Regions from separate parts of the Enterococcus massiliensis genome, predicted to be linked through region 1. Evidence: a T-box and tRNA genes for the amino acid it is inferred to sense, from the RefSeq annotation. Region 1 holds a T-box; the other regions hold tRNA genes.
The links. A T-box is a leader RNA that pairs with one kind of tRNA and senses whether it is charged. The one in region 1 lies ahead of argS (arginine--tRNA ligase), so its partner is inferred to be a tRNA-Arg.

Region 2: it encodes a tRNA-Arg, which carries the amino acid that the T-box ahead of argS (arginine--tRNA ligase) is inferred to sense. The anticodon was not compared.
Region 3: it encodes a tRNA-Arg, which carries the amino acid that the T-box ahead of argS (arginine--tRNA ligase) is inferred to sense. The anticodon was not compared.

Annotation. Positions count from the first base shown of each region.
Region 1 covers NZ_CVRN01000003.1:180,451-186,546, forward strand. Annotated here, with positions in the region: gene rpsB (30S ribosomal protein S2) at 1-327, opposite strand, end outside; gene BN1875_RS01380 (hypothetical protein) at 561-794, opposite strand; gene BN1875_RS01385 (arginine repressor) at 1,039-1,509, shown strand; gene argS (arginine--tRNA ligase) at 1,557-3,248, opposite strand; T-box leader at 3,316-3,507, opposite strand; gene arcC (carbamate kinase) at 3,700-4,644, opposite strand; gene argF (ornithine carbamoyltransferase) at 4,761-5,780, opposite strand; gene arcA (arginine deiminase) at 5,857-6,096, opposite strand, start outside.
Region 2 covers NZ_CVRN01000007.1:634,294-640,389, forward strand. Annotated here, with positions in the region: gene BN1875_RS10275 (lipoate--protein ligase family protein) at 1-126, opposite strand, end outside; gene BN1875_RS10280 (YwiB family protein) at 276-707, shown strand; gene rpoE (DNA-directed RNA polymerase subunit delta) at 783-1,388, shown strand; tRNA gene BN1875_RS10290 (tRNA-Arg) at 1,616-1,687, opposite strand; gene rpoN (RNA polymerase factor sigma-54) at 1,742-3,061, shown strand; gene BN1875_RS10300 (sugar-binding transcriptional regulator) at 3,281-4,318, shown strand; gene gap (type I glyceraldehyde-3-phosphate dehydrogenase) at 4,360-5,361, shown strand; gene BN1875_RS10310 (phosphoglycerate kinase) at 5,476-6,096, shown strand, end outside.
Region 3 covers NZ_CVRN01000007.1:872,939-879,034, reverse strand. Annotated here, with positions in the region: gene BN1875_RS11530 (baeRF6 domain-containing protein) at 1-63, opposite strand, end outside; gene BN1875_RS11525 (Y-family DNA polymerase) at 250-1,581, shown strand; gene BN1875_RS11520 (hypothetical protein) at 1,578-1,934, shown strand; gene BN1875_RS11515 (DUF7916 family protein) at 1,979-2,908, opposite strand; tRNA gene BN1875_RS11510 (tRNA-Arg) at 3,058-3,131, opposite strand; gene BN1875_RS11505 (GNAT family N-acetyltransferase) at 3,230-4,411, opposite strand; gene BN1875_RS11500 (DUF3284 domain-containing protein) at 4,453-4,866, opposite strand; gene BN1875_RS11495 (DUF3188 domain-containing protein) at 4,863-5,057, opposite strand; gene BN1875_RS11490 (hypothetical protein) at 5,074-5,295, opposite strand; gene BN1875_RS11485 (PTS sugar transporter subunit IIC) at 5,413-6,096, opposite strand, start outside.

The sequences.
Region 1 (6,096 bases):
TTTTTGGATTGTTTCCCAGTTAGTTAAAGTTCCACCTAACCAACGATGGTTTACAAAGTATTGACCTGCGCGGGTAGCTTCTTCTTTAATCGCTTCTTGTGCTTGTTTTTTTGTTCCTACGAACAATGCAACGCCGCCTTCTTCTGCAACGTTTCTCATGTAGTCGTAAGCTGCATCGACTAATTTAACTGTTTTTTGCAAGTCGATGATGTAGATTCCGTTTCTTTCAGTGAAGATATATTTCTTCATTTTTGGGTTCCAGCGACGTGTTTGGTGTCCAAAGTGTACGCCGGCTTCTAGCAATTGTTTCATACTGATTACTGCCATGATTTGTTTCCTCCAATTGGTTTTTGTTTTCCTCTTAAAAGCCGTAAACTCCACAGCAGACTTCGCAAGCAAAGCACCCTGACTGTAAATAGACCTTTAATGTGGATTTGTGCAAGACTCGCTCACACCTAGAACAGTATACAGTAGGCAAAACTAAAATGCAACGATTTTTCCCGTTAAAAAAAACACATTCTTCTGATTTTCATCGAGAACGCGTTTATTGAATTCAGTACTTATTTTGCTAAACCTTGTGAAAAATGAGTCATTGCTTGTTTGACTTCATCTACTTTATCTTCTTTAACCAATGGTAAAAGCTTTGCTTGCAGTTTCTCAAAATCTGCATAGGTAAAGTTTTCTACTTGTTGATCTGCAAATGACTTTACTAATAGCTTTTTTGCCTCATCCACATGGGCCGCTTCTACGCGATCTAAAAAGAAATGCAAAAATTTTTCTTGTCCAGTTTCCATTAAGATTCACTCCTTTAGAATTTCATTGCTAAAAGAAAGCAACGAGTTATTTCTAAGTAAAGTATACTCCAATTCAAAAAAATACGTTACTTTAAACGCTTCTCTCAATATAAAAATCATAATCTTATTGACCAATTAAGATGAAAATTCAGCTTTTACGGATAAAAATTCACTCATCAAAGTGGGCAGAAGGAAAATGATTTGCTATGATGAAAGGAACAAAACGAATAAAGGAGATTCTACTATGCGCAAAGCTGACCGACACTTACTAATTAAACAGATCATTAGCAGCCAAACAGTCCGCACTCAAGAAGAATTGCTTCGATTATTGGAAGAAAAAGGCGTCACTGCGACGCAAGCAACGATTTCCCGCGATATTCGCGATTTAAAAATCATCAAAGCCCCTGACGAAACCGGTCAAGCACGGTTTGAAATTTTCCAAGGAGAACGTTTTGGACAAGACGGACAGGAAGAAGAACAACGATTGATCCACATGATCGAAGATGTTGTGACGAAAGTCGATCGGGTTCAATTTTTGACCATCGTCAATACTTTGCCGGACAATGCCCAATTGATTACAGCGGTCATTGATGAAGTCCACATTCCTGAAAAAGTAACGACCATCGCCGGTTTTGACACGGTCATTATTATCTCCCGAACAGAAGAAGATGCAAAAAAAATGGAACGCTATTTCAAAAACCACATATTAGCATAGTGAAAAGACTGACATCAATCGATGTCAGTCTTTTTTTGGCTATTTTCTTACATTTTGTCTGGCGCATGAAGTCCCAAGAGACGTAAATCTTCTTTCAACAAGACTGTAACGGCATAAACTAATGCCAAACGAGCATCTTTTTGTCCGTCATCTGCCAAAATTTTAGTTTGAGCATAGTATTTATTGAAAGCTTGTGCCAATTTAATCGCGTGTTTTGCAATAACAGATGGTTCAAATTTTTCTGCTGCTTGCATGATTGTTTCAGGATATTTTTGAACCAGCTTGATGACTTCCCAGCTTCCTTCATCAGCTAATGCGTAACTTTGATCGGCTTGAGGAACAAAGCCGGCTTTGGCAAGAATGCTCATTGCTCGTGCGTGGGTATATTGTACGTAAGGACCGGTTTCTCCTTCAAAGCGCACCACTTCTTCCAAAGTAAAGTCAAAGGTATTCAAACGATCATTTTTTAAATCATGGAAAATCACAGCTCCAACGCCGACTTGTTTTGCTACTTCATCTTTGTTTTCCAAATCAGGATTCTTCTCTGTAATTTGCTCCTTGGCAGAATCGATGGCTTGATTCAAAACTTCTTCAAGTAAAACGATTTTTCCTTTACGGGTGGATAATTTCTTCCCGCCTTGGGTAATCAAACCAAATGCAATATGATGCATGTCATCTGACCAATCAAAGCCCATTTCCTTCAATACAGCTTTTAATTGTTTAAAGTGATAGCTTTGTTCATTCCCAACAACATAAATAGATTGGGCAAAGTCATACGTCCGTTTACGATACAAGGCAGCCGCCAAGTCACGAGTGATATATAAAGTGGCTCCGTCTGACTTACGGATCAAAGCAGGGTTTAGATCATAGGCAGAAAGGTCAACGATTTCTGCGCCCTTATCTTCTTTCAACAGATGTTTTTCTTCAAGTAATTCGATGACTTCATCCATTTTATCATTGTAAAAAGCTTCCCCATTTAAAGAATCAAACTCGACACCCAACATGTCATAAATTTTATTGAACTCTTTCATGGATTCATCACGGAACCATTGCCATAAGCTAACAGCTTCTTCGTCGCCGTCTTCTAATTTTTTGAACCAAGCCCGTGCTTCATCATCCAATTCTGGTTCTGTTTCAACAACTTCATGGAATTGAACATACAAACGTAATAATTCATTGATTGGTTCAGCTTTAACAGCTTCTTCAGAGCCCCATTTTTTGTAACCTACAATCAATTTTCCAAATTGAGTACCCCAGTCGCCCAAGTGATTGATACGAATCGGATTGTAGCCGATTTTTTCCATAATAAACCCAATGGAATTTCCGATTACGGTAGAACGTAAATGTCCCATTGAAATTGGTTTGGCAATGTTTGGTGAAGACAAGTCAATCGGTACATTTTTGTTTTCGCCGATGGAAGCATCCCCGTAATGATTCTTTTCTTTTACGACGGTTGCCAATACTTTTTCGCTGATGCTGGCTTTATTCATAAAAAAGTTCAAATAAGGTCCAACTACTTCGATTTTTTCAAAATCTGCCCCATCGATTTTTTCTGCTAATTCCGGTGCGATTTGTTGTGGTGCTTTACGATAGGCTTTTGCTAATGCAAAAGCCGGAAAAGCCACGTCTCCGTGATCTGCCGATTTTGGGTTTTCCAATAATTTTTCTACTTGTTCTAAGGATAGATCATCCTTGACTACCTCATAAATAGCTTTTGCAACGACATCTTTATTATTCATTTTACTTCCTCCTTGATTTTTTGAGAGATGATTTGAAGCAACAAAAAAAGCCCCCAGTGAATCCTTCACCAGAGACGAGATTACCCGCGGTACCACTCTAATTGTTCTAAAAAGAACCTGCTTCTCTAATAACGGTAGATAGCCGTCTGCTAGGCAGATTTTCCCAAGTGCGGTTCTCTCTTGTTTTCCCATTCGGCTCTCACCTGCCCGAACTCGCTATACGTTCATCAAAAGATACTCTCTTGTTCATCAAATCGTTTATTAAACTGCATTGATTATAGCAAAGGTTTTTGTGAATGGCTAGTATTTTCCTGTTTGCGAATTAATTTTTAAATATTTTTAATCAAAATTTCTTTTCACGTTTCTTTAAAAGCCTTGAAGTATGCACTAAAGGAGAAAATCACACACTTCAAGGTTTTCTATAAACCAATCGCCTACGCGATAGATTCACTTATTTTGCGACAACAATCGTTCCTTCTTCATTGGCTAATAGGTTTTCGATGTTTTCCAATGAAGTGATGATTGCTTTGCCCTCTGGACGAGCTTCAGCAAATTCGATTGCTGCTTGAACTTTTGGCAGCATACTGCCTGGTGCGAACTGGTTCTCTTCGATGTATTGCTTCATTTCAGCCACAGTAACTGTCTCTAATTTTTTTTGATCAGGTTTTTGATAATTCACATAAACATTATCCACTCCGGTCAAAATAATCAGCAAATCTGCTTCAATGATTTCTGCCAATTTTTCTGAAGCAAAATCTTTATCGATCACTGCTTCGCGACCTTCTAAACCGTTAGCTGTTTCAACAACGGGAATCCCACCGCCTCCAACTGAAACGGTAATCACTCCTTGATTGACCAGACTTTCAATTACTCGTGCTTCCTTAATTGAAATTGGTTTTGGTGAAGCGACTACTTTTCGCCAGCCACGACCGGCATCTTCTTTAAAGGTTGCGCCGGTCTCTTTCATTTGTTGTTGTGCTTCTGTTTCAGTAAAAAATGGACCAACTGGTTTCGATGGACTTTGGAAAGAAGGATCATTTTCATCGACGATAACTTGCGTAACTAAAGAAACGACATCTTTATCGATTCCTTTTTCTTTTAGAGTACTGCCCATTTCATTTTGCAGCCAATACCCAATAGATCCTTCTGTCATAGCGACACAGGTATCAAGCGGCATTGCTGGTGTTTTTTCAGAATCGGCTGCTGCTTGCTGGATCAATAAGTTTCCCACTTGTGGACCGTTTCCGTGAGAGATAATCAATTCATCGCCTTGCTCAATAAATTTCACTAAATATTTTGCAGTTTCACGTAACGCGCTTTGTTGTGCTTGGGCAGTTGCGTCATCAGAAAGAATAGCATTTCCCCCTAATGCGACAACAACTTTACGATTTGCCATGATGGCACGCTCCTTTTCGACATTTTTAAGAATGACAAAGCGGGCCAGCGCCTGTCGCCTGTTTTTTCAAACCTACAACGTTCTGACCCGCTTTTGTTAAAGTAAGTAGTTTTTATTTATACTCGGGGAATAAACAGGTTGCCCAAAGTTGCTGCCATGATGGCTTTAATGGAGTGCATCCGATTTTCCGCTTGATCAAATTGACGGGCATATTTGCTGTTGAATACTTCGTCTGTCACTTCCATTTCCGTGATACCGAATTTTTCTTTCATTTGTTCCCCGTAAACCGTTTTTGTATCATGGAATGCTGGCAAGCAGTGCAAGAAAATCAGTCTGTCTGTGTTGTGGGTTTTTTCAATCATTTCCATATTGATTTGATAAGGTTTCAGTAATTTGATGCGTTCTTCAAATTTGTCTTCTTCTCCCATTGAAACCCATACATCAGAATAAAGAACATCTGCACCGTCAACGCCTTTATCTACGTCATCTGTAATCATTAATTTCGCACCTGTCTTCGCTGCAAAACCTTCTGCTAATTTCACAACTTCTTCGTCCGGTTGTAACTCTTTCGGTGCCACGATACGCATATGTGTTCCTAAAATCGCACCAGTTACCAATAAAGAATTTGCCATATTGTTCCGACCATCGCCACAATAAGCAACTGTAATACCTTCCACCGTTCCAAAGTTTTCTTGGATTGTTAAGAAGTCAGCAATCATTTGCGTTGGATGCCATTCATCTGTCAAACCGTTCCAAACAGGTACACCGGAGAATTCTGCTAGTTCTTCGACCATTTTTTGACTGAATCCGCGGAATTCAATTCCATCAAACATCCGACCAAGAACTTTGGCTGTATCTTCCGTCGATTCTTTTTTTCCTAATTGGATATCATTCGCACCCAAATATTCTGGATGTGCACCTAAATCCACTGCAGCAGTAGTAAAGGCTGCCCGTGTCCGAGTCGATGTTTTTTCAAAAAGCAGTGCGATATTTTTTCCTTCTAAATAGTGATGAGGAATGCCGCGTTTTTTTAGATCCTTTAAATGTTCTGAAAAATCGATTAGGTATTGTAGTTCTTCTTTGGTGAAATCTTTCTCAGCTAATAAACTTCTTCCTTGAAATACAGATTCTTTCATATTGGTACTCTCCTTTAGTTTGGTCATTAAATGAATCCGAAGGCAATGAGATCACCGCCTCGGAAAAGTCAACGAATTATTTTTTCAAATCTTCACGAACGAGAGGTTGACTCATGCAACGTGGGCCACCACGACCGCGGGACAATTCCCCTGAATGGATTTCCAACACTTTGATGCCATAGCTGCGCAACAATTCATTGGAAACATAGTTACGATTATAAGTGACTACCACACCCGGTGCGATTGCCAATGTATTTGATCCGTCATTCCATTGTTCCCGAGGTGCAACAATAGCATCCCCGTTTCCAGTTGGAAT
Region 2 (6,096 bases), on a different contig from region 1:
CTGCCAAAAATGAAAATAAGATTGGTGGGTACGACTGGCGCTGTCAATCAAAAGGTCGGTCAGGGCAAAAGGCAGGTAGGCTTGGTCATGAGGATACGGTGCTTGATCGATCAAAATCGGCTTCATAAAAAAACTCCTTCACTTTATCTTCCCTATTATATACGAAAAATGGAAAAAAGTAGTAATCAACCTGTCCTTAGACGCAACGTTTGACAAACGAGTAAAAACTGTGAACAATAACTATAAATGGATAAAATGTAAAAGGAGCCAAAAAAATGGATGTAACAAATGGTTTGCCGATTTCGATTAAGTTAGCAACGAAGGTTCGGCAAAAAGGCGAAGTGCAGGATTTTCTTTTTGATCTGCAAGGACAAATGGTGAGAATGGGAGACACCCTTTATATTCGGTACAAAGAAGTACAAGACAACGAGGAAGTACCGGTGACAATCAAAATAATGCCGGATGGGGCTGTTCAATTAACACGAGCTGGAGAAATGCGGATGCGGTTGAAATTCGTTTATCGGGAAAAAATGGAAACCAGCTATAAAACGCCTTATGGGATGATGTTTTTCAGCACCTTCACAAAGGATCTGCACGTCAGTTTGAAGGATCGGCCAACTGCGGGAACCGTTTTTGTTGCCTATGATCTTTTCATGGCAGATGAAAAAATTGGGGAATATCAAATTTCTTTGGATTTTACTGCATGATTTTTAAAGAAAAAATTGCATTTTCGACAACATTTTTGTATGATTAAGCGTAGACTGTGAAAGGACGTGTCCTAATTGGAAATTAATGTTTTTGAAGGTGTCAATAAAGACGAATTGTCTATGATTGAAGTTGCTCACGCAATTTTAGAACAACGTGGCGATGTCATGGAATTTTCAGATTTGGTCAATCAAATCCAAACCTATCTGGGAAAATCAGATAGTGTTATTCGTGATTCATTGGCACAATTTTATACTGATTTAAATATTGATGGCAGTTTTATTTCTCTAGGAGACAATCGCTGGGGCTTACGTTCATGGTACGCGATCGATTCTATCGATGAAGAAGTCAATCATGGTATCGATGAAGAAGACGAAGATACTCCCCGCAAACGCAAACGGAAAAAAGTCAATGCGTTTATCAGTGGTGATGACGATGCCATCGACTACAATGATGATGATCCAGAAGATACTGATTTAGTAGATGATGAAGATGATAAAGAATTGTACGATGACGACGATGACGAAGATGAAGAAATCGCGGCATACAATTCTGATTTGCAAGAAATCGGCGCAGACGAAGATACGGATGACGAAGAAGAAGTGCCAGGCAACATCGAAGAAGATTTGACGATCATTGATGATGACGACGAAGATGATTTTGATGATGAGGAAGAAGAGTAGCGAGAGCTATTCTTTTTTTCATGGTGCTGAAGAAAACGGATAAGTATGAAAGCGACCCCTGGGATAGCAGTAAGACTATTGCAGGGTGTTTTTTTGACTGAATTTGTTTATAATGAAGAAAGCAACTAACTGTCAAGCAGGACAAAATTGGATGAATTAAGTAATTGTCAAAAAAAAAGACACTCTTCAATTGAAAAGTGTCTGCCAGTTCATCCAGATAAATGGTACGCGTCCTGAGGGAATCGAACCCCCGTCTCAAGAACCGGAATCTTACGTGATATCCACTACACTAAGGACGCATCGAACGAATATTAGTTTATCGAATTTTAAGAGAAATTACAAGGGGAAAATCAATGAAATTTGAACAAAGTTTTTCACAACAGCAAAAACAGACACAAAAACTGGCGATGACCCAGAGATTACAGCAGTCTATTCAGGTTTTGCAGTTTTCTATTGATGAGTTGACCGAGTTTGTCGAGGCCGAAGCCTTGGAAAATCCATTGATTGAAATTTCTCAGCCGAATTATACAATGAACTATTCCAAGCCACGATCCTCAACGGGAAAAGAGATGGAATACCTCAGTCAAATTCCAGATACGACGATTTCTTTATTTGAATATTTACTGGATCAAGTGCATCTCAATTATCGTGATACCTATTTGCGAACATTGGTCCTTTTTTTAATCGAGCATATTGATTTAAATGGTTATTTGAAACTTTCGTTGGAAGAAGCGCAAGAAAAAACCGGAGCAACGAGTATTCAAATGCTGGATGCGTTGACTTTGATTCAACAGCTTGATCCTGCTGGCGTTGGTGCCAGAGATTTGCGGGAATGCTTGATGTTGCAGATTGAACGGGACGATTATGCGCCGGAACTGGCGTATATTATGCTGGAAGAATCTTTTGAAGAATTGGTTCATCGGAAATGGGAGCTGATCGCCAAGCATTTTGCCATCACGTTGCAAGAAGTCCAACAAGTTTTTGATTATATTCAAACTTTGACTCCCACACCGGGGGCGGCGTTTGGATCGACAGAAGGCTTGTACATCATTCCAGATCTATCAGTGAAGATAAAAGATGGACAGCTTCGCTTGACTTCGAATCGTCAAGGAATGCCGGAAGTCAAATTCCAACAGCATTATTTTGATCAGATGGCTAAAAATAAAGAACCGGAAGTTCTCAAGTATTTAAAAGAAAAGCAACAGGATTTTGAATGGCTGCAAAAAACCATTCAGCAACGAGGCGACACGATTTTACGCGTGGGGGAAGCCATCATCCGTCATCAGCAGGATTTTTTCTTTGATGAAAAACGTCCCATCAAACCGCTAATTTTAAAAGAGGTTGCTGAAGAGCTTGCGATTCATGAATCAACCGTCAGTCGGGCCGTTAACGGAAAATATCTCGAAACGGAATTTGGTGTGTTTGAATTAAAAACCTTTTTTAGTCAGAAAGCAACTAATCAATCAGAAACCGGGGAAGATTTATCCACCGCAACGGTAAAACAACGCTTAAAGACCTTGGTAGGAGAGGAAGACAAACGCAAGCCCTTGTCTGATCAAAAATTAGTTGAACTGCTGGAAAAAGAAGCAATCGCCATCTCGCGGCGTACGGTTGCCAAGTATCGTGATGCCCTTGGAATCCCTAGTTCATCAAAAAGGAAAAGATTTGATTGATTTTTTTCAGAAAATGATTTACGATACACCACGGAGTAAAAATTGCGCTGTGGTGTTTTTGTTTTCAGAAAGCGAGAAGTTTTTCAGTTGCGTAATACCCGGTAAAGTGATACTATTACCTGTGTGAGATTGATTTTAACAAATGTTCAATTTTTTTTACATTGGACGGGTCGGTTTAAGTCTATGACGGACAAAAAAAGTCCCACGGAGGAGTTTCTCATGCTTGATGAATTAAAAATGATTGAAGCAGTTGCTCCAGACATCTTATCGGTGTTGCAGGAACGATTCAAAATTCTGCGCAATATCTATTGGATGCAACCGATTGGCCGACGAAATTTGGCGGAAAGTCTGGAATTGACCGAGCGAGTCTTACGAACCGAGACGGATCTGTTAAAAAAACTCCAATTAATCGATTCATCCAAAAGCGGAATGACCTTAACGAAAAAAGGCGAAGAAGTTTATGCTTCGCTGAATAAAGTGATGGATCAACTGTTTGGGATGCACCAACTGGAAAAACGGTTGGCAGATTATTTTGGTAATGAGCGTTGTCTGATTGCTTCAGGTGACAGTGACCAGCAAAATAAAGTGGTGACGAAATTTGGCGATTTGCTGAATGAATCGTTAGAACTGCTGCTTCCAGAAGGCAGAAATATTATTGCTGTAATGGGCGGTACCACGATGGCGACGGTCGCAGAAAGTTTGACGAACCTTGAAAGCAAGCAACGGCACAATTTATTTGTTCCTGCTCGCGGTGGAATTGGTGAAGCAGTTACCGTGCAGGCCAACTCAGTAAGTGCTGTGATGGCGATGCAGACAAACGGGGATCACCGCGCACTATACGTTCCTGAACAATTAAGTTCAGCAACCTATGATTCTTTGTTGCAAGAACCCTTGATCATTGAAGTCTTAAACTTGATAAGCAAGGCAAATTGTGTTATTCATAGTATTGGACGGGCGTTGCACATGGCGGCGCGTCGAAAGATGACTGAGAGCGAGATTTTGATGCTCAAACAAAATAACGCAGTGGGAGAATCATTCGGCTACTTTTTCGATGAATCGGGAAAAATCGTTTATAAGGTTCCTCGAATCGGATTGCAGTTGAAGGATTTACAGCATATTCCCATTATTTTGGCAGTCGCTGGCGGAAAGAGTAAAGCCAAAGCGATTCATGCCTATATGAAAAATGCACCAAAACAAACGTGGCTCATCACAGATGAAGCTGCTGCTAATGAGATTTTAAAAGGGGCAACCCTTTAAAAATAAAAATTTTTTTGATTTTCATAAGGAGGAAATCTTAAATGACAGTTAAAGTAGGTATTAATGGATTCGGACGTATCGGACGCTTAGCATTCCGTCGTATCCAAGATGTAGATGGAATCGAAGTTGTAGCAATCAATGATTTAACAGATGCTAACATGTTGGCTCACTTGTTAAAATATGATACAACACAAGGACGTTTCAACGGTACTGTTGAAGTTCACGAAGGTTCATTTAACGTTAACGGCAACGAAGTTAAGGTTTTAGCTAACCGCAACCCTGAAGAATTACCATGGGGCGAACTAGGTGTTGACATCGTTCTTGAATGTACTGGATTCTTCACTTCAAAAGAAAAAGCTGAATTACACTTAAAAGCTGGCGCAAAACGTGTCGTTATCTCTGCTCCTGGTGGAAATGACGTTCCAACAATCGTTTATAACGTGAACCATGAAACATTAACTGGTAAAGAAACAGTTATCTCAGGTGCTTCATGTACTACTAACTGTTTAGCTCCTATGGCTAAAACTTTGAACGACAAATTTGGTATCGTTGAAGGCTTGATGACAACAATCCATGCTTACACAGGTGACCAAATGACTCTTGATGGACCTCATCCTAAAGGCGATTTCCGTCGTGCCCGTGCAGCTGCAGCAAACATCGTACCTAACACAACTGGTGCTGCTAAAGCTATCGGCTTAGTAATCCCTGACTTGAACGGTAAATTAGACGGAGCAGCTCAACGTGTTCCTGTTGCAACTGGTTCATTAACTGAATTAGTTACTGTTCTTGAAAAAGACGTAACAGCAGACGAAGTAAATGCAGCAATGAAAGAAGCTTCAAACGAATCATACGGCTACAATACAGATGCAATTGTTTCATCTGATATCGTTGGCATGACTTACGGTTCATTGTTTGACGAAACACAAACAAAAGTTCTTTCAGTCGGCGGCAAACAACTTGTTAAGACTGTTGCTTGGTATGACAACGAAATGTCTTACACAGCACAATTAGTACGTACCTTAGAATACTTCGCAAAATTATAAGATTCACGTACAACTGTAGAACCAAACATTGCACGATGAAAGCGGGGAAGCGACGCGCTTCTCCGCTTTTTTTATGAAAATTTGAGTAATCTACTTTTTGGGAGGAAAACATCCATGGCGAAAAAAACAGTTCAAGATATCGATTTAAAAGATAAAAAAGTCCTTGTCCGTGTTGACTTCAATGTTCCTTTGAAAGATGGCGTGATTGGTGATGATACTCGTATCAAAGCTGCATTACCAACAATCAACTATGTTCTTGAACAAGGCGGAAAAGCAATTCTGTTCTCACACTTAGGCCGTGTGAAAACTGAAGAAGACAAAGCAGGTAAATCTTTGGCTCCTGTGGCAAAACGTTTAGGCGAATTGCTAGGCAAAGAAGTAACCTTCGTTCCTGAAACTCGTGGTGCAAAATTGGAAGCAGCAATTGCTGATATGAAAGACGGCGATGTTGTTGTCTTTGAAAATACCCGTTTTGAAGATGTTGATGGCAAAAAAGAAAGCAAAAACGATGCAGATTTAGGAAAATACTGGGCTTCTTTAGGCGACGTATTTGTTAATGATGCGTTCGGAACAGCTCACCGTGCCCATGCATCAAACGTAGGGATTGCTTCAACCGGTATCCCAACAGTTGCCGGTTTCTTGATGGAAAAAGAAATTAAATTCATCGGTGAAGCAGTTGAAAATCCAAAACGTCCAATGATCGCAATTCTTGGCGGAGCAAAAGTTTCTGACAAA
Region 3 (6,096 bases), on a different contig from region 1:
AAAGGGTCCCTCTACGCCTTCTGATGTTAATTGTGACAATAATTTCTTCCCAATTTTTGTCATGTAACGATCCCTCCTTGGATAGCTTTAAATTCTACAATAAAAGTGTAACACGCTTACAACTATTCATAAAGAAAAACGATTTACACCATTTTCTGACTATCTTTCTTTCAAAAAAATCAAACTTTACCTTTTGTTCGCTTTACAAAAGCAAACGTACGTTCGTATAATTAAGAAGAGGTGAAGCACATGAGAACCATCGATTACACACAAGAACCCGTTCGCGATATTTTGTTTATCGATGTTAAAAGTTTTTACGCCACCGTCGAATGTGCCATGCGGGGATGGGATCCCCTAAAAACTATGTTGGTAGTGATGAGTAGCGAAGACAACACCGGCAACAGCTTGATTTTAGCATCTTCTCCCGAAGCAAAAAGAATTTTAGGCATCACTAATGTCACACGAGCGGATAATTTGCCCAATCATCCAGACTTAAAAAAAGTGCCACCGCGAATGAGTCTATACATCCAAGAAAACAAAAAATTCAACGCCCTTTTCCGCCGCTATGTGGCAGATGAGGATTTGCTGATTTATTCCATTGATGAATCGATTCTGGATGTCACCCATTCCCTCACACTATTTATTCCTGATGATTCCTTGACTCGACAAGAAAAGAGACAAAAATTAGCAGAAAGAATTCAGGAAGAAGCCAGGACTGAACTCGGTTTGATTTTTTCAGTAGGCATCGGTGATAATCCCCTATTAGCTAAGCTGGCTCTTGACAATGAATCAAAACACAATGCCAATTTTATCGCTCAATGGTGCTACGAAGACGTCGAAAAAAAAGTTTGGTCTATTCCGGAGATTACGGATTTTTGGGGGATCGGTAATCGCATGAAAAAGCGCTTGTATCAATTAGGAATCGATACGATCTATCAATTAGCGCATACAGACCCCGATTTTTTGCATTGCCATTTCGGTATTCTAGGAGAACAATTGTATTACCACGCCAACGGAGTCGATCGAACGTTACTTTCTGAACCGTCCCCGATAACTAAAGACAAATCCTATGGGAACAGTCAAGTATTGCCAAGAGATTATTTTAAACCGCAAGAAATCGAAATCGTGGTCAAGGAAATGGCTGAACAAGTAGCTGCCCGCTTGCGGCGTCACCATTGCTTGACCCAATGTGTTTCCTTGTACATTGGTACTTCGCGAGGAGCCAACGAAAATGGTTTCTCCCATCAAATGAAAATCACCGCTACTGACAGCACGAAAAAGTTAATTCATTATTGCCTACAAATTTTTCGCACTTACTATTCTGGACAGGTGGTTCGCCATGTCGGAGTCAGCTATTCAAACTTATTATTTACTGCCGACAAACAACTTGATTTGTTTGAACTTCCCGAACAAAGTATCGCAAATGAACGCTTGGATCAAATTATTGATAAAATCCGTGAAAAATATGGATTTTCAGCGATCGTCTATGCTACTAGCAAATTAGACGGCGCAAGAAGTATTGCCCGTAGCCACCTGATTGGCGGACACGCTGGCGGAGCAGGAGGTTTAGATGGCCTATGAGTTTACATGAATACCACGATCGCAAGAAATTAAAATGGCAAGGCTTTTATTTGTCTGAACACACCAATCAGCTTGCCCAGGAAAAAAAAGAACGTTCTTTTATCTGGCCGGCAAAAGAAGTCATGACAAAAAATGAGATTGATCATGTTTTATATGAAGCCAGACTCAAAGGAAGAATGATTGCAATTCAAAAAGAAGAAATCAACGAGGAAGGATTGTACTCCGCGGATATTATTGGAAAAATACAAGGATATGATGAATTAGGCATCTACTTAGCAGATCAGAAAATTGATTACGATGAAATTCGTCATGTCGCTTTTCATCAGCAAAAAAAGTGGAGTGACCTGACGTAGATATAGAAAAAGAATCGTCCCTGACAGTGGGACGATTCTTTTTTCTATCGATTGATTGAACGGGCAACTCGATTGATCGTATGACGCATCCCCCGAATAGCTACCGACATTTCAAAAATATTTTCAGTGGGTGCCATGCCACCATACCCAGCATCACCGATATGTTGAATATCCACCCCGCAGGTTTTATTGATGATCGCCATTTGTCGTAACGTTTCCGGACGTGCGCTTTCCTGACTGGTTCCGATTGCAGTCATCGTTAACAGATTACGCGCTTTCGCAAAACGAACCGCTTCCACAAGGTCTTGTTCTAAAAAGCCTTGGATTGTACCAACAGAAGGTAAAAGTAAGATATCTGCCCCGGCTTCGGCATAAGCCTCAATCGCTTCTTTGGAGACCACTGGTTCATCTGCACCAGCACTGTGCATCTTACCAGCAATAACTAAACCGGAAAAGTTTGCTTTCGCAATTTTTACTGCCTTAGCAATCTCCGCATTGGTCACACCAGTTCCCGGATTTCCAGTGAAGCAAATAAAATCAAGCCCCAATTCTTCTGCTTTTTGAATTGTTTCTTTTGATGCTGCTCGACCTTGGCTGATTGAGATTTTTTCACTCAGCATATCCGTTGTATCGGCGATTGGTTCAAGATTGATTCCCACTGGTCGACCAATCAATTCCTTCAAACGAGGAATCGGATTTACAATCGTTCCATCCGGTTGTAGGGCTTCTTCTCCCTGCCCTGGCATCCCGGCAATATACGGATGAAAACAGTCAAAAGCATTCAATAAAAGCAAGTCTGCACCAAATGCTGCCGCTACTTCGGCGTTAGTGATATCATCTGCTTGCGGTTGTGAAACAACCACATTCTCCGCCAAAAGTACTCGACCTTCACTTGCCTTGATCGATTGTTTTAATTCCTGAGCATCCATTAATGCCACTTCGCTATAATTTGCGCTGATTAGGCGTTTTACCATGATTTTTTCTCCTCTACTCATTAAATTTATTTGATTTCTAGTCATTTCTATGCTAAAAAATCGTGCATTACCAAGTTGATACTGGTACTAAAGAAGACACCTCCACAAAAAAGAAAGCCTTGAAAAAACAAGGCTTTCTGAAGGGGCAACGTCCTTGACTGGAATTGAACCAGCGACCTGTCGCTTAGGAGGCGACTGCTCTATCCTACTGAGCTACAAGGACAAGTCACTTCATTTTAGCCTTATCTTTTCTTCTATGCAAGCTACTTTCAACTTTTTGTGTGTTTCATTTGTCATCTTTTACAAAATGAAGATAAGTGCTTAAAAATAATCCTCTAAAATCGGTTTTTGCGAAGGCAAAATCTCTTGAACAGCAGACAGTGCCTGCGCATCTCCAGAAATCAGTCCATGAAACGCCAACCTCTCCGCAGATTGGTATCCCATAAATAATTGGGTGAAGTGCTGAATCGATGTTGTTATTCGTGGCAAGGAAGTCGTCGCCGTTTTGGTGACTGTCGTTTGTCGCTTCTCAAGACTCACTTCATATATTCCATCGTTCCAAGGTGCATAGGTATCCCCTTGAATTTCAATAGCAAAATCTGTTGTTAGATTTTTTAAAAATGGATAATCCACCAAAAAGTCAGCGACATTTACAACTCGTGCCATCATTTCAGGACGAACACTGACTTTCTCAATCGGTGCATTGGCTAAAAATTGTTGGTTGTCGCCGCCAAATCCTTCTTCATAAAAAATCGTCTGCACTGAGCCGTTATGAGAGGCAATCAATCGGTTTAATCCCCGATAGGCTTCCCCAGTCAGGTAAGACCATTCATAGGCGACAAATTTTCCGCCCTCCACTTGATAGATAAGATAGCCTTCCACTTCATTTTGAGTATTTTTATAAAGAGCATAGGTAAAATCTTTTCGTAATGGAAATTTGAAGGTCAACCACCAATCGGCGCGAAGAACGCCTCCACGATGATGCTTGGGAATTTGTTGATACACTTCTTTAATCGCTTCTTTTGCATCCTCCCAGGAAACCCGCTCCACATGCCCAGATACTTTTTTGCTATCTGGCCATTGAGCCGCAGGTACTTCATAGGCAATTCGCTCGAATGTCAATTCGTACCCATATCGACGATAAAATGGATAGGAAAATGGTGCCAGATAGGATAAAACCACACCGCGATCGTTGCAGTCTTGCAAGAGTTGCTTCATGATTCGATCAATCCGTCCTTGACTGCGGTATTCAGGATAAGAAGCCACAAAGCCGATACCCGCCATCTTATACTGCTGTCCAAAAAAGTCAACCGTGAAAGGTGTTGCCATTACTTGACTTGCTAAAGCACCACGATCATCAAAGGAACCATAATTCCAGGAATTTTTCGTCAGCATATCAAAGCGCTTGAGATTTCGTTCTGAAAGCTCCCATTGAAATGCATATGCAACTAAAGCCAGCATCTCTTTTGTATAAAGGGTGCCCATTTCTTTTACATCTGTCATACTCTGTCCTCCAAATAAAAAAGGCGTCGACCGACCCCTTTTTAATATGATTCTTCAATCATTTCCAGCATTTTTTTGAATTGGCGCCGTTTAAAGAACATCAAGATTGTTCCCAGCAGCATATCGTTTAACCGCTGAAGAATGCCAAAAGATTCCATCGTCTCTGTATATTCCACTTTACAGGATTTATCATCTAATTGATCTACTTGATAACGAGCAACAAATTCATTTCGTGTCGTAGATGTTTTAAATTGATAGGATTGATTTTCAACGACTTCTTCAATCTTGATTTTTGCACGACTGGACTGAGAAAATTCTTTCACATATTCAAAATCTTTTAGTTGTTTTCTCGTCAAGCTTTTACCGGTTGCTTTTCTGACATCAAACAGAACCGAATCCATCACCTTATCATAAAAGAAACTGGCAGGGATATTTAATGTTTTAACGACTTTCATCCTTGTTTACCCCCGTTTTGTCCTTCTGATTTTTTCTTCCCTTTGAAAAAAATATACGCTCCCAGGGCGACTAAAGCCACGCCTGTTGCTAAACTAAGAACATCTAGCTGCATATTGCCCGGCTTCATGCTGAATAAGATAATCAAAAAACCGATACTGCATAAAAACAAACCATTTCTTTCCATCTTCAATCATCCTATCTCTTAATTAAACTGCTACTGATTGGAAATAAAGTACTGTGCCCCAAGGCTGTGCTTTGATCAATTCTTTGGCTTTTTTAGCCGCTGCTTCTTGATCTTCTCCGGTTGTTTCAAAAAACATCTTAATTCCTTGTTTTTCCTTAAAAGTAAAAGAAAGTCCATCCTCATTGTAACCTTCCAAAAGTTCTTTGATTGCGTCTTGTTGCATTGCGCTTGCGATACTAATCATTGTGCATTCCTCCTATATAAATCTATTCTCCCACAAAACCTATCTATTTTTCAAGTAAAAGAAAGAACTGCTCCCACCTCGTTGGAAGCGACAGCAGTTCTTCGGATAAACCGTTGATTATTCTCCAGCAGCTACATCGATCTTGTTTGCAGAGATAACGAATGGTGCCCAGATGAAGAAGGTAACGATCATACATACCAATGTAACGATCGGTGCTCTCCAGTCTGCCCCTGTTGCCAAGAATGAAAGAAGTAGTGGCGGAACAACCCAGGTTACTTGTTGTGAAACCGGTGCAACTAAACCAAAGTATGTTGCTAACCAACCGATTGTTGTTGCGACAACTGGTGCAACCAAGAATGGAATAAACATGATTGCATTCAATACGATTGGTAAACCAAACATAACTGGTTCATTGATGTTGAACAAGCCAGGTCCAATTGACAGTTTAGCAACTGTCAAGTAGTCTGCACGTTTTGAGAAGAGCAAGATAGCGATCAGCAATGTGATCGTACCACCAGATCCACCAAACCATGCAAAAGCATCAAAGGACCCACGTACCCACATGTACGCCTTGCCGTCTTCGATTGCTTCTAAAACTCCGGCCGTACCAGTTTTACCATTGTATCCTTTTTGGAAAACGTCAATATTTACTAATTGTGCTTGGCCCCAAATACCTTCTAAAACGGGTGCCAAAACGTTAGGTCCATGAATACCGAAGAACCAGAAAAGTTGAACGAATACGGTAACGATCAATACAGCTCCGATACCTTGAGAAAGCCCCAAGAATGGTTCAGCGATATA